Regions from separate parts of the Kineococcus rugosus genome, predicted to be linked through region 2. Evidence: predicted binding sites of a transcription regulator. Region 2 holds the regulator's gene; the other holds the start of a gene.
What was found. Region 2 encodes HspR, which represses chaperone genes until heat shock. Its sites were predicted from a motif close to ANTTGAGNCNGNCNGNCTCAANT; they were not measured.

Region 1 (6,771 bases), on a different contig from region 2:
CCCCGGCTCAGGGGGCGTCGAGGACGCGGTCGACGTCGTCGAGGACGCGCCGGGCCCCCAGCGGGCCGACCCCGGAGATCCAGTAGGACGTGTCGACGAGGTGCACGGCCGGGAAGGCCGCGGGGTTGCCCGCGACGAGCGTCGGCACACCGGCCGGGTCCTCGACGTCCTGGACGGGGACGAACAGGTGGTCGGCCGCTGCCTCGGGGACCCGTTCGGGGGAGATGTCGACCTGGATGTCGCCGCCCCAGTCGCGGGCGGGCAGGGTCAGGCCCGCGCACTCCAGGACGCTGCCGGCGAACGAGGTGGGGCCGTAGAGGCTGAGGGTGCCGCCGTCGCGGGGGCGGACGAGGTTCGCGGTCCCGGCGCCGGGGTGCTCGTCGGCGACCTGCTCGCAGTGCCGGCGGTGGTCGGCGAGGAGCTCGGCGGCCCGGTCGGCCCGGCCGAGGGCCTCGCCGACGAGTTCGACGTTCTGCTGCCAGGGGTCGGACTGGGTCGCCATGAACACGGTGGGCGCGATGCCCTCCAGCGCGTCGTAGAGCTGGGAGTGCCGGGACTCGGTGCCGAGGATCAGGTCGGGGGCGAGCGCCGCGATGGCCTCGAGGTCGGGTTCGGGGACGGTGCCGACGGGTTCCACGGCGTCGCCGACGCCGAGGTAGGCGGGGACGCCGGTGACGTTGCTCGCGACGGCGGCCCCGACGGGGGTGACGCCGAGGGCGACGGCGGTGTCGAGCTCGAGGGGTTCGAGCACGACGACGCGCCGGGGTTCGGCGGGGACGGTGGTGGTGCCGCGGGCGTGCTGGACGCTGCGCCCGGCCGCGGCGGGGGTCTGCTCAGCGGCCGGGGAGGCCGGGGAGGCCGGGGAGGAGCAGCCGGCGGCGGTGAGGCCGGCGGCGAGGACGAGGGCGAGGGTCGGCACGCGCACGGCAGGTGAGCTTAGCCTGTCCTACCTGGGCGCGGTCCACGCCGGGACGTGGACCGCGCACCGGGTGCGGGTGTCAGGCCGGGGTCGCGGCCGTGACGGCGATGCGGGTCGGCTGCGCGGTCGCGTGCGCGCCGGCGACCCGGACCGTCAGGACGCCCGCGTCGTAGCTCGCGCTCACGGCGTCGGACGTCACGGTGCTGGGCAGCGAGAAGGCGCGGCGGAAGGCGCCGTAGCGGATCTCGCTGCGGCCCCGCGCGTCCTCGGGACGGGGGTCCTTCCGCTCGCCGCGCACGACGAGGCGGCCCCGCTCGACCTCGACGGTCACGTCGTCGAGGGCGACGCCGGGCAGTTCCAGCCGCACGACCGCGTCGTCGCCGTCACGCCCCACCTCGGCGGCGGGCGCGATCTCGGCGGGGACGGGGGTGAGGCTGCTGCGGACCAGCGCGTCGAACTGGGCCCGGGTCTCGAAGGGGCTGCGGCGCCACACGGACAGGGTGTTCATGGTTGTCCTCCTCGGACGGTTCTCGGCGCCCGGGTCGAGCGCCTCCAGGGGTCACAACCTGAGTCGGGTCGGCTCAATGCCGGCGTTCGCCGGGGGCGTACGGGTGAGCGGGCCCGTCCCGGGGAAGGACCCCGCCATGGACTTCGTGAAACTCGGCCGCACCGGCCTCGAGGTGTCCCGCCTGGCGCTGGGCTGCATGAGCTACGGCGACCCGCAGCGCGGCAACCACGCCTGGACCCTGCCCGAGGAGGAGAGCCGCCCCTTCCTGCACCGCGCCCTGGACGCGGGGGTGAACTTCTTCGACACGGCCAACGTCTACTCCGACGGCTCCAGCGAGGAGATCGTCGGGAGGACGCTGCTGGCGGCGGTCCCCCGCGACCAGGTCGTCATCGCCACCAAGGTCCACGGCCGGATGCGCCCGGGCCCCAACGGCGCCGGGCTGTCCCGGCAGGCGATCCTCACCGAGATCGACAACTCACTGCGCCGCCTGGGCACCGACCACGTCGACCTCTACCAGATCCACCGGTTCGACCCGACGGTCCCGCTGGAGGAGACGCTGCAGGCGCTGCACGACCTCGTGGTGGCCGGGAAGGTCCGCTACCTGGGCGCGAGCTCGATGTGGGCGTGGCAGTTCGCCAAGGCCCTGCACCTGCAGGAACGCCACGGCTGGACCCGGTTCGTCACGATGCAGGACCACTACAACCTGCTCTACCGCGAGGAGGAGCGCGAGATGCTGCCGCTGTGCGCGGACGAGGGCATCGGCGTCCTCCCGTGGAGCCCGCTGGCCCGCGGGAAGCTGACCCGCGACTGGTCCGAGGCGACGAACCGCTCGGAGAAGGACGAGTTCGGCAAGACCCTCTACCGCGACTCCGACGCCGAGGTCGTCGCGGCCGTGGCGCGCGTCGCCGAACGCCGCGGCGTCCCCCGCGCCCGGGTCGCGCTGGCCTGGGTGGCGCGCAACCCCGTCGTCACCGCCCCCGTCGTCGGGGTGACGAAACCCCACCACCTCGACGACGCGCTCGCCGCGCTGGAGCTGGACCTGACCGACGAGGAGGTCGCGGAGCTGGAGGCACCCTACGAACCGCACGAGGTCGCCGGGTTCTGACGCCCCCCCCGGTCACCCACCGGACCCGGCCACCCACCGGCCCGCCCGCGCGGCCGGCGCACCGTGCGGGCGGCGCCGGCCCGCTCTCCCCCGCACCCCCCGCTCGACCTCCTCGAACCCGGCCGCGGCCAGCTGCCCGGCGAACGCGTCGACGGGCCACCGGTGCGCCGTCAGGGCCCGGTGCGCGAAGGGCTCGCAGCGCCCACCGGTGAGGAACCCGACGACCAGCGCGCCGTCGGCTCCCGTCGCGCGCAGGAACCCCGACAGGTGCCCGGGGCCGCAGCCGGCGCCGAGGACCGGGCCGGGCGGCCCGCCGAGGTGCCGGTCGATCAGCCGCAGGTCGTCGGGGCGCTCGTGCCCGCCCGGGGCGGGCAGCTCCACGCCCCGACGGTGCGGAACCGCCGGGGCGTGGAGCCGCGGGACGGGATCGGGCGGGGTCAGGGCCGCCGGGGCGCGGCGGCCGGCACCGGGTCGCGGTCGGCCGCGCCGACGGACTCGACGAACCGCCCGGGCCCGCGCAGGGCCTGCTCGATCTGCTCCAGGCTGCGGCCCTTGGGTTCGGGCACGTAGCGGGCCACGAAGGCGATGCACAGCACGTTCATCAGCGCGTAGATCCCGAAGGTGGCCGTCCGGCCGATGCTGTTGACGGCGGTGAGCGCGGTCACGGCGATGAGCAGGTCGAAGCCCCACAGGGTCAGCGCCGCCAGGCTCGTCGCGGGGCCGCGCACGGCCAGCGGCAGGATCTCCGGACCGAGCAGCCAGACGACCGACTGCATGCTCACGCCGTTGAGGCCGATGTAGGCGAACAGCGCGCCGACGATCACCCACTGCTGGGTCACGGAGGTCTGCTCGGGCAGGAAGGACAGCGCGAGCACCCCCATCGCCAGCGCGGAACCGGGCATGAGCAGCAGCAGGATGCGGCGCCGCCCGACGCGGTCGACCAGCAGGGTCCCGGCGATGCCCGCGGCCACGAGCACGACGCCGATCCCGATGCCGGTCAGCAGGGCCACGGAGTCGCCGAAACCCGCGTCGGTGAGCACCGTCGGGGCGTAGTAGACGACCGCGTTGATCCCGGTGAGCTGGGAGAACATGGCGATGCCGAGCGCGGCCACCAGCGCGGGCCGGATCCAGCCGCGGCGCAGTTCCCGCCAGGGGTTGCTCGGGAGCCGGTCCTGCACGGCGCGGATGTCGGCGATCTCGCCGTCGACGTCGTCCTCGGGCCGGCGCAGCGTGGCCAGGACCCTGCGGGCCTCCCCGGTCCGCCCGGCCTCCACGAGCCAGCGCGGGCTCTCCGGCAGCCGGGTCATGCCGACGGCCAGGACGACCGCCGGGACGACGGCGAGCGCGAACATCCAGCGCCAGCCGCCGCTGCCGGCGAGCAGGTACCCGCAGACGTAGGCCGTGAGCTGCCCGATCGCCACCATGAGCTGGAACAGCACCATGAGCCGGCCCCGGATGGCCGGGGGTGACATCTCGGCGATGTAGACCGGGACCATCGCCGAGGCGCCGCCGACCGCCAGGCCCAGGACGAAGCGGGCCGCGATCAGGGAGCCGGTGCCCGGGGCCAGGGCCGCCGCGACGGCCCCCAGCCCGAACACCACGGCCACGGCCATGACGATGCGCCGGCGCCCGAACCGGTTGGACAGCGCCCCGCCGCCGAGGGCGCCGACCATGGCGCCGACGAGGATGGCGCTGACGACGATCTCCTGCTCGCGCGGGGAGAGCCCGAAGTCGCGGCTGAGGAACAGCAGGGCGCTGGCGATGATCCCGGTGTCGTAGCCGAACAGCAGCCCCCCGAGGGCGGAGGTGGCGGCCACGGCGAGGACGAGCCGGGGTTGCCGGCCCGCGGCGGCGGGGCGGACGCTCACGCCTCTCCCATGACGAGGCCCTCGATGGTGTGCTTCTGCGTGATGGGGGTGAGCTCGTCCACCACCGGGCAGCGCAGGTGGGCCTTGACCCGCTCGGGCAGCTCCTCCCAGTACTGCTTCGTGACCGCCATGTCGTGGTGCTCGGCGTTGCCGGCGCCGGGGGCGTCCACGCCCAGGACGAGCACGGGGCGCGGCTTCTGGGAGAAGTTCTTCGTCCCGCGGTGGATGGTCAGCGCCGAGCGCGCCGAGATGTCACCGCGCTGCGGGTACTTGCGGACCGCCAGCCCCTCGTAGCGGCCGTAGAGGGACTTGTCGGGGAACATCTCGTGCTTGAACTCCGACCCGTCGTCGAACTGGGTGCCGGGGGCGACCTCGAAGGGACCCATGTCCTCCTCGGTGTCGACCGCCGTGAGGTTGAAGGCCAGCGAGGTCAGGCGCCGGTCGCGGCGGGTCTCCTCCGGGGCGGGGAAGTCGCGGTGCCAGGGCTGGTTCACGGCACCGGCGAAGGGGACGTCGAAGCCGAGCTCGACGATCTCGTAGTCCTCCCCGAGGACGCCGGTGCAGACCTGGCGCACCCACGGGTGGTCGACGAGGTCGACGAACCCGCGCATCTGCTCGGGGTGGATCTCCACGTAGTAGCGGTTGGGGCCGCGGCCGACCGCGCCGTCGGGGCGGGAGCGGGCCTCCTCGAAGGCGGCCTCGATGTCCTCGCGGAGCCGGTCGGCCCACTCGGTGCTGAAGGCGCCCTTGCGGGCGACGATCCCGTCGCGGTGGATCGCCGCCACGAGTTCCTCGGTGCTGGGCTCCGCGCCCTGCGGCGCGGTCCGGGCCCGGTCCGCGGGCTCGTTCGCGGTTTCGTTCGCCGTCACGTTCGCGGTCATGGTCCACCTCTTCGTCGAGTACGGGGCGACTCCAGTCTGCAACGTGGCATGCCACGTGGCAAGCGATGACCGGGAGCGCCGTGCGACGATCCTCGGGAGGAGCGGACGAAGGGAGTGCACGCGTGGCGGCGAACCTGCGCGAGGTCGCGGCGAAGGCCGGGGTCTCGGTGCGGACGGTGTCCAACGTCGTCAGCGGGGCCGGGCCGGTCGCCCCCGCCACCCGGGCCCGCGTCCAGCAGGTCCTCGACGAGCTGGGCTACCGGCCGAACCTGGCCGCCCGCCACCTGCGCGGCGGGCGCACCGGCGTCATCGGCCTCGTCGTCCCCGAGCTCACCTCGGCCTACTTCGCCGAGGTGGCGGGCCTGCTGGTCCAGAACGCCCTCGAACGGTCCTGGACGGTCCTGGTCAACGAGTCCGGCGGCACCGTCGAGGGCGAGCGCCGCCTGCTGGGGGGCAGCGGCGGCCGGATGCTCGACGGCCTGGTCGTCAGCCCCTGGGCGCTGCCGCCGGAGGAGCTGTCCGAGCACGCGAGCCGGCTGCCGCTGGTCGTGCTGGGCGAGCGCGACCCGGCGGGCGTGGCCGACCACGTCACCGTGGACAACGTCGCCGCGGCGCACGCGGTGACGTCCCACCTCGCCGGCCTCGGGCGCCGCCGCATCGCCGCGGTCGGGCTGCAACCGCACCTGAGCAACGGCACTGCGGCGCAACGGCTCCTGGGGTACCGGCAGGCGCTCGCCGAGGCCGGCCTGCCCCACGACGAGACGCTGGAGGTGCCCGTCGGGACGCTGCACCGGGCCCAGGGGGCGCGGGCGGTGGAAGCCCTGCTGGACGCGCCGCGACCGCCCGACGCGGTCTTCTGCTTCAGCGACGGCCTCGCGCTGGGGGCGTTGCGGGCGATCCTGCGCAGCGGGCGGCGCGTCCCCGACGACATCGCCGTCGCCGGCTTCGACGACATCGAGGACGGCCGGTACGCGACGCCGTCGCTGACCACCGTGTCCCCGGACAAGCAGCAGATCGCCGCCCGCGCGCTCGCGTGCCTGGCCGACCGCATCGGCCGGCGCGGCACCGTCGCGGCCCAGCGGATCGTGGTCCCGCACCGGCTCGTCGTGCGGGAGAGCACGGCGGGCGCGGAGCCGGGCGGCGGGCGCTAGGACGGGGTCGCGAGGACCGCGCGGGCCAGGGACGCGTGCGTCACCAGCGTCGAGACCAGCCCGCTGCGCAGCACGCTCGCGGTGGCCTCGGCGCGCAGGTCCCCGCAGGCCATGGCGACCACGTCGGGGGTCGCGCGCAGCTGCGGGCCGGTGACGCCGATGATGCGGTCGGCGAGGGCGTCGATCTCGGTGCCGCCCGCGCCCAGGAGCACGCCGGTGATCTCGGCGACCGCCCCGGCCGCGGCCAGCGCGTCCCGGTCGGCGGTGCCCAGGGAGTCCAGCGCGGTCGACTCCCCCGGCCGCCAGGCGCCGACCGAGACGACGGCGCGGGTGAGCCGG
Region 2 (6,771 bases):
GTCCTCGGCGGTGACGGCGATGCCCTCGGGGTGGTCCTCACCCTGCCCGTGCGGCAGGTCCAGGACGACGGGCAGCTCGTCGGCGCGCACGACGTCGGCGGCCTCGACGACGCACCCGCCGACCCAGCGGTGCACGCGGACGGGCCCGGACAGGCCCATCGAGGGGCCGGTCAGGACGAGCAGGTCGTCGCCGTCGGGGCACAGGTCGCGGACGCCCAGGCCCCGCAGGTCCAGCAGGTGGGTGCGGTACGTCGAGCCGTCCTCGAACTCCTCCAGGACCAGGCGCCCGGGGTGCTTGCGGTGGGTCCGCGGCCGCAGCTCCAGCAGCACCGCCCAGCCGCGCAGCACCGGGCCGCGCAGGCCGACGTAGAGCCGGGTGCCGCGCTCGGAGCGGTGGACGGCGACGCCCTCGACGTCGAGGCCGTTGTCCTTGGAGGGGATGGACAGGAAGGGGCCGATCAGGTCGTCGTCGCGCAGGTGCCGGGTGAGGTCGTCGTCGTGGGCGCCGAGGACGGCGGCGGTCAGGATCTCGCCGTCGACCTCGACCTCGCGGGCGGGCAGGCCGGTGGCGGGGTCGACGGGCAGCCGGACGAGGACGAAGCGGTTGGGTTCGCGCACGACGCGGGACAGGCGCCTGCGGGCCTTGGCGTCGGGGTCCTCGGGGCGGATGCGCTTGCGCTTGAGGCTGTGCGAGCCGATCGCCCACAGCCAGGGCCCGCTGCGGGCCAGGCCCTCGACGTCGGCCTCGTCGCCGTGGGGGCCGGGCAGGTCGACGAGGTCGGCGAGCGCGACGGTGACCTGGTGGTCGTAGGAGGTCGTCGTCCCGCCGGTGGTGACGGCGGTGAGGCGCTCGACGGTGGCGGTCTCGTCGCCGGCGACCCACAGGTGGGGCCCGTCGGCGCGGACGGCGGAGAGGTTGACGTGCGTGCGGCCCGCCCGGGAGGCGTCGTCGAAGTGCAGGGGCACGCGGCGGCTGGGTTCCACGCGGTGAGCCTACGGAGGCCGGGCCGGTTCCCGCCGGGAACGGGAACAACCGGCCCGTCCCGCGAGTTGAGCCCATCAGACTCAAGTTCGACGCCTCTCCGCTTGACAGACGCGCGGCGGTCGGCGAACTTGAGTGGGGAACGCTCAACAGTCAGTCGCTCGGGAGGGCACCAACCATGGCACGTGCGGTCGGCATCGACCTCGGGACCACCAACTCCGTCGTCTCCGTCCTCGAAGGCGGGGAGCCGACGGTCATCGCGAACGCCGAGGGCGGCCGCACCACGCCGTCCGTCGTCGCGTTCGCCAAGAACGGCGAGGTGCTCGTCGGCGAGATCGCCAAGCGCCAGGCCGTCACCAACGTCGACCGCACCATCCGGTCGGTCAAGCGCCACGTCGGCACCGACTGGAACGTCGCGATCGACGACAAGAAGTACACCCCGCAGGAGATCTCCGCCCGGGTGCTGCAGAAGCTCAAGCGCGACGCCGAGAGCTACCTCGGCGAGGCCGTGACCGACGCCGTCATCACGGTCCCCGCGTACTTCTCCGACTCCCAGCGCCAGGCGACGAAGGAGGCCGGCGAGATCGCCGGCCTGAACGTCCTGCGCATCATCAACGAGCCCACCGCGGCCGCCCTCGCCTACGGCCTGGAGAAGGGCAAGGAGGACGAGCTCATCCTCGTCTTCGACCTCGGCGGCGGCACCTTCGACGTCTCCCTGCTCGAGGTCGGCAAGGACGAGGACGGTTTCTCCACCATCCAGGTCCGCGCCACCTCCGGCGACAACCACCTCGGTGGTGACGACTGGGACCAGCGGATCGTGGACCACCTGCTGAAGAAGGTCCAGGGCGCCTACGGCATCGACCTGTCCAAGGACAAGATCGCCATGCAGCGCCTGCGCGAGTCCGCCGAGCAGGCCAAGAAGGAGCTGTCGACGGCCACCAGCACCGGCATCTCGCTGCAGTACCTGTCGATGACCGAGAACGGCCCCGTCCACCTCGACGAGCAGCTCACCCGCGCCCAGTTCGAGCAGATGACGCAGGACCTGCTGGACCGCACCAAGAAGCCGTTCCACGACGTCATCCGCGACGCCGACGTCAAGCTCGCCGAGATCCACCACGTCGTCCTCGTCGGCGGTTCCACCCGCATGCCCGCGGTGACGAACGTCGTCAAGGAGCTGCTCGGCGGCAAGGAGCCCAACAAGGGCGTGAACCCGGACGAGGTCGTCGCCATCGGCGCCGCCCTGCAGGCCGGTGTCCTCAAGGGCGAGCGCAAGGACGTCCTGCTCATCGACGTCACCCCGCTGTCCCTGGGCATCGAGACCAAGGGCGGGATCATGACCAAGCTCATCGAGCGCAACACGGCCATCCCGACCAAGCGCTCGGAGGTCTTCACCACCGCCGACGACAACCAGCCCTCGGTGCTCATCCAGGTGTTCCAGGGCGAGCGCGAGCTGGCCCGCGACAACAAGCCGCTGGGCACGTTCGAGCTGACCGGCATCGCCCCCGCCCCCCGCGGCGTCCCGCAGGTCGAGGTCACCTTCGACATCGACGCCAACGGCATCGTGCACGTGAACGCGAAGGACCGCGGCACGGGCAAGGAGCAGTCGATGACCATCTCCGGCGGCAGCGCGCTGTCGAAGGAGGACATCGAGCGGATGGTCAAGGACGCCGAGACCCACGCCAACGAGGACAAGCAGCGCCGCGAGGAGGCCGAGGCCCGCAACCAGGCCGAGGCGCTCGTCTACCAGACCGAGAAGTTCGTCGCGGACAACTCCGACAAGCTGCCCGAGGACGGCAAGGCCAAGGTCGAGTCCGCCGTGGCGGAGCTGAAGACCGCGCTGAACGGCACCGACGCGGCCGAGATCAAGGCCAAGTCCGACGCCGTCGCGCAGGCCTCCCAGGAACTCGGGTCGGCCCTGTACGCCGCCCAGCAGTCCGAGGGCGCGGCCACCGGTGACGCCGGCTCGGCGGGCCCCGACTTCACCAAGCCCTCCTCGAACGACGAGGACGTGGTGGACGCCGAGGTCGTCGACGACGAGAAGGACAAGTGATGTCGGAGGACTTCTCCGAACCCACCGTGATCCGGGACAACCGCCGCATCGACCCCGAGACGGGCCAGGTGCGGGGCGAACCCGCCGCGCAGGAACCGGCCCCGGCGCAGCCGACGGTCGGCGGCCCGGACGACGGCGCCGACACCTACGGGGCGGACGCCGAGCTCGGCGCCGCGCAGTCCCTCGCGGCCGAGCGGCTCGAGGAGCTGCAGCGGCTGAACGCCGAGTACGTGAACTACAAGAAGCGCGTCGACCGCGACCGCGACGTCGCCAAGAACGCGGCGCTCGCGGGTGTGGCCGAGGCCCTGCTGCCGGTCCTCGACGACATCCACCTGTCCCGCGAGCACGGTGACCTGACCGGCCCGTTCGTGGCGATCGCGGACAAGCTCGAGGCGACGCTCACGCGGTTCGGGCTCGAGCGGTACGGCCAGGACGGCGAGCCGTTCGACCCGGCCGTGCACGAGGCCCTCATGCACAGCCACTCCGACGAGTACGAGGTGGCGACGTGCGTGAAGGTGCTGCAGCCCGGCTACCGGTTCGGCGAGCGCGTCCTGCGCCCGGCCCGCGTCGCGGTGGCCGACCCGCAGGGATGAGCCCCACCGTCGAGGGAGGAGGACGTCGATGAGCATGCAGGACTGGGCCGAGAAGGACTTCTACGCGATCCTCGGCGTCCCCCACGACGCCGACGCGGCCGAGGTCAAGAAGGCCTACCGCAAGAAGGCCCGCACGCTGCACCCGGACGCCAACCCGGGTGACGCGCGCGCCGAGCAGCAGTTCAAGGAGGTCGGCGAGGCCTACTCGGTCCTGTCCGACCCCGAGCAGCGCCAGCAGTACGACGGGGTCCGCGCCATGGTCGGCGGCGGCGCCCGGTTCTCCTCCGGGGGAGCCGGCGGTGCCGCCGGCGGCGCGGGTTTCGAGGACCTGCTCGGCGGGTTGTTCGGCCAGGGCCGCGGCGGGGCGCCGGGGGGCGTCCGCTTCGGCACCCCCGGCGGTGCGGGCGGCGGGGCGGGTTTCGAGGACCTGCTCGGCGGCCTGTTCGGCCAGGGGGGTGCCGCGCCCGGGGGTTTCCCCGGCGGTTTCGGCGGGCCGCAGGCCTCCTCGGCGCGCGGGCAGGACCTCGACGCCTCGGCGCGGGTCTCGTTCCGCGACGCCCTGGAGGGCAAGACGGTCTCCCTGCGGGTCCCCGACCCGCGCGGCGGCCAGCCCCGCACGGTCAACGCGCGCCTGCCCCAGGGCGTGCGCGACGGCCAGAAGGTGCGGCTGCGCGGCCAGGGCCTGCCCGGGGCGGGCGGCAACGGGGACCTGCTGGTCACCGTGCACGTCGAACCGCACCCGGTGTTCCGCCGGGACGGGGACGACCTGCGGATGACGCTGCCGGTGTCCTTCGACGAGGCCGTGCTCGGCGCCACCGTCGAGGTCCCCACCCTGGACGGCACGACCGTCCGGGTGAAGGTCCCCGCCGGGACGCCCTCGGGCCGGTCCCTGCGGCTGAAGGGCCGCGGGGTGAAGCGGTCCCGCTCCACCGACGAGCGGGGCGACCTGTTCGTCACGGTGGAGGTCGTCGTCCCGCAGCGGGTCGACGGCGCGGTGCGCGAAGCCGTGGAGGCGTTCGCGAAGGCCACCGCCGGGGACGACCCGCGCGCCGGGCTCGCCGACCGGGCCCGGAGCTGACGGCCCGCGGCTGACGACACGCACGACCCGGAAGGGCGGGAGGAGGACGAGGTGTACCAGGACGACGACCCGCTGTTCGTCATCTCGGTGGCGGCCGACCTCGCGGGCATGCACCCGCAGACGCTGCGGCAGTACGACCGCCTCGGCCTCGTCTCGCCCAGCCGGGCCCGCGGCCGCGGCCGCCGCTACTCCGCCCGGGACATCGCCCAGCTGCGCGAGGTGCAGCGGCTGTCCCAGGAGGACGGCGTGAACCTCGCCGGCATCAAGCGGATCATGGACCTGGAGAACCAGGTCCTCGCCCTCGGCCAGCGGGTCGAGGAGCTCGAGGGCGAGATCGCCCACGTCCGCCAGCAGGCCCGGCGGATCTTCGCCGCCGGCGTCGCCGGCGACATCGTCGCGACCCCCCTGGGCCGGCGCCCGGAGTCGCAGCGCTCCACGGCGCTGGTGGTGTGGCGGCCCGACCGCACCCGCTGAACCCGCTGAACCCGCTGGGCCCGCCGCGGCGGCCGGGACCGCTCAGACCCGCGACAGCCGTCGCTCGCCCACCCGGGCCAGCGGGCCGGCGGCCTTGACCGAGACCCGGACGGTCGGGCGGTCGGTGTAGGTCACCGGGGTCTCCAGCACGTCGACGACGGTCACGGCCAGCGGGTCGGCCCCGGCCTGGATCGCCTTCGCCGTGGCGGCCTCCGCGGCGTCCTCGACGGCCCGGTCGCGGTCCTCCAGGGCGGCGATCCGGTCGGCGCGCCCCCCGGCCAGCGAGATCGCCGCGCCCACGGCGTTGGCGACGTCCCCGTGGTCGGGGCGGACGACGGGGCCGAGGCCGGGCAGGTGGTCCGGCACCAGGAACGCGCCGCCGCCGACGACCACCAGCGGGACGTCGGTGCGGCCGAAGGACAGCCGTTCGACGGCGTCGGCCAGCCGGGTCCGGGCCAGTTCCAGCCCCTCCCGCAGCGCCTGCTGGACCGACGGCGGCTGAGGGGGCAGCGACAGCCCCCCGACCGCGGCGCCGGCCAGCACGGCCGCGTCGGTCAGGGTGGGGGTGCTCCCGCCGAACGACAACCCCTCGCGGCTGATCCGGTACCCGACCGAGCCCGGCCCGACGGCCCCGGTCGCGGGGTCGACGACGGTCCCGCCGCCGACGCCCAGGCTCAGCACGTCCGGCATCCGGAAGTTCGTGCGCACGCCGCCGATCTCGCGCGGCAGCGTCGACTCGCGCGGGAAACCCTTCACCAGGACGCCGAGGTCGGACGTCGTCCCGCCCACGTCGACGACGACGGCGTCCTGGGTGCCGGACAGGAACGCGGCCCCGCGGATGGAGTTCGCCGGTCCCGAGCCGATGGTCAGGACCGGGTACTGGGCGGTGTGGTCCAGGGACATCAGGGTGCCGTCGTTCTGGGCGAAGAACGTCTGCGCGTCCAGCCCCTCCTCGGCCACGACGGTGACCAGGGCCTGCGTGACCGACCGCGCCACGCTGTGCAGCGCGGCGTTCAGGATGGTCGCGTTCTCCCGTTCCAGCAGACCCGTCGGGCCGATGTCCTGGCTGAGGAACACCCGGGTGTCCGGCCCCCGGTGCCGGCGGACCAGCTCGGCGACCTCGAACTCCTGGTCGGGCGAGGACGGGCTGAAGATGCCGGTGATCGCGACCGCGTCGAACTCGCCCACCTCGTCGAGGAACCGCAGCACCGCGTCCCGGTCCAGCGGGGCGATGGGCGTCCCGTCCACCATGTGGCCGCCGCGGACCATCGCCGAACCCGCCAGCACCAGCCGGGACAGGTCCTGCGGCCAGCCCAGCAGCGGCGGGTACTCGGTGGCCGCGGGAGCGCCCAGGCGCAGGGCCGCCACCCGGTCCAGCTGCTGGCGCCCGACGATCGCGTTCGTCGCGTGCGTCGTGCCGAGCATGACCCGCGAGACCCGGGAGCGGTCCTCGCCCACGGCGGCCAGCACCGAGGCGATGCCGGCCCGGATGCCGCCGGTGACGTCGTCGGTGGTGGCCTGCTTGGTGCGGGCCAGCACCGCCCCGTCGGCGTCGATGACGACGGCGTCGGTGTTCGTCCCGCCGACGTCGACA

Region 1: a site for HspR is predicted at 1,484-1,506, ahead of ACRYM6_RS12845 (Hsp20/alpha crystallin family protein). Genes of this name have one in related genera too.

What each region holds. Positions count from the first base shown of each region.
Region 1 covers NZ_JBJLSJ010000020.1:11,158-17,928, forward strand. The annotation lists gene ACRYM6_RS12840 (ABC transporter substrate-binding protein) at 8-925, opposite strand; gene ACRYM6_RS12845 (Hsp20/alpha crystallin family protein) at 999-1,427, opposite strand; gene ACRYM6_RS12850 (aldo/keto reductase) at 1,564-2,532, shown strand; gene ACRYM6_RS12855 (hypothetical protein) at 2,545-2,913, opposite strand; gene ACRYM6_RS12860 (sugar porter family MFS transporter) at 2,970-4,400, opposite strand; gene ACRYM6_RS12865 (phytanoyl-CoA dioxygenase family protein) at 4,397-5,281, opposite strand; gene ACRYM6_RS12870 (LacI family DNA-binding transcriptional regulator) at 5,404-6,432, shown strand; gene ACRYM6_RS12875 (sugar-binding transcriptional regulator) at 6,429-6,771, opposite strand, start outside.
Region 2 covers NZ_JBJLSJ010000015.1:71,731-78,501, forward strand. The annotation lists gene ACRYM6_RS10730 (DUF3616 domain-containing protein) at 1-984, opposite strand, end outside; gene dnaK (molecular chaperone DnaK) at 1,161-3,032, shown strand; gene grpE (nucleotide exchange factor GrpE) at 3,032-3,625, shown strand; gene ACRYM6_RS10745 (DnaJ C-terminal domain-containing protein) at 3,654-4,703, shown strand; gene ACRYM6_RS10750 (heat shock protein transcriptional repressor HspR) at 4,812-5,177, shown strand; gene ACRYM6_RS10755 (hydantoinase/oxoprolinase N-terminal domain-containing protein) at 5,220-6,771, opposite strand, start outside.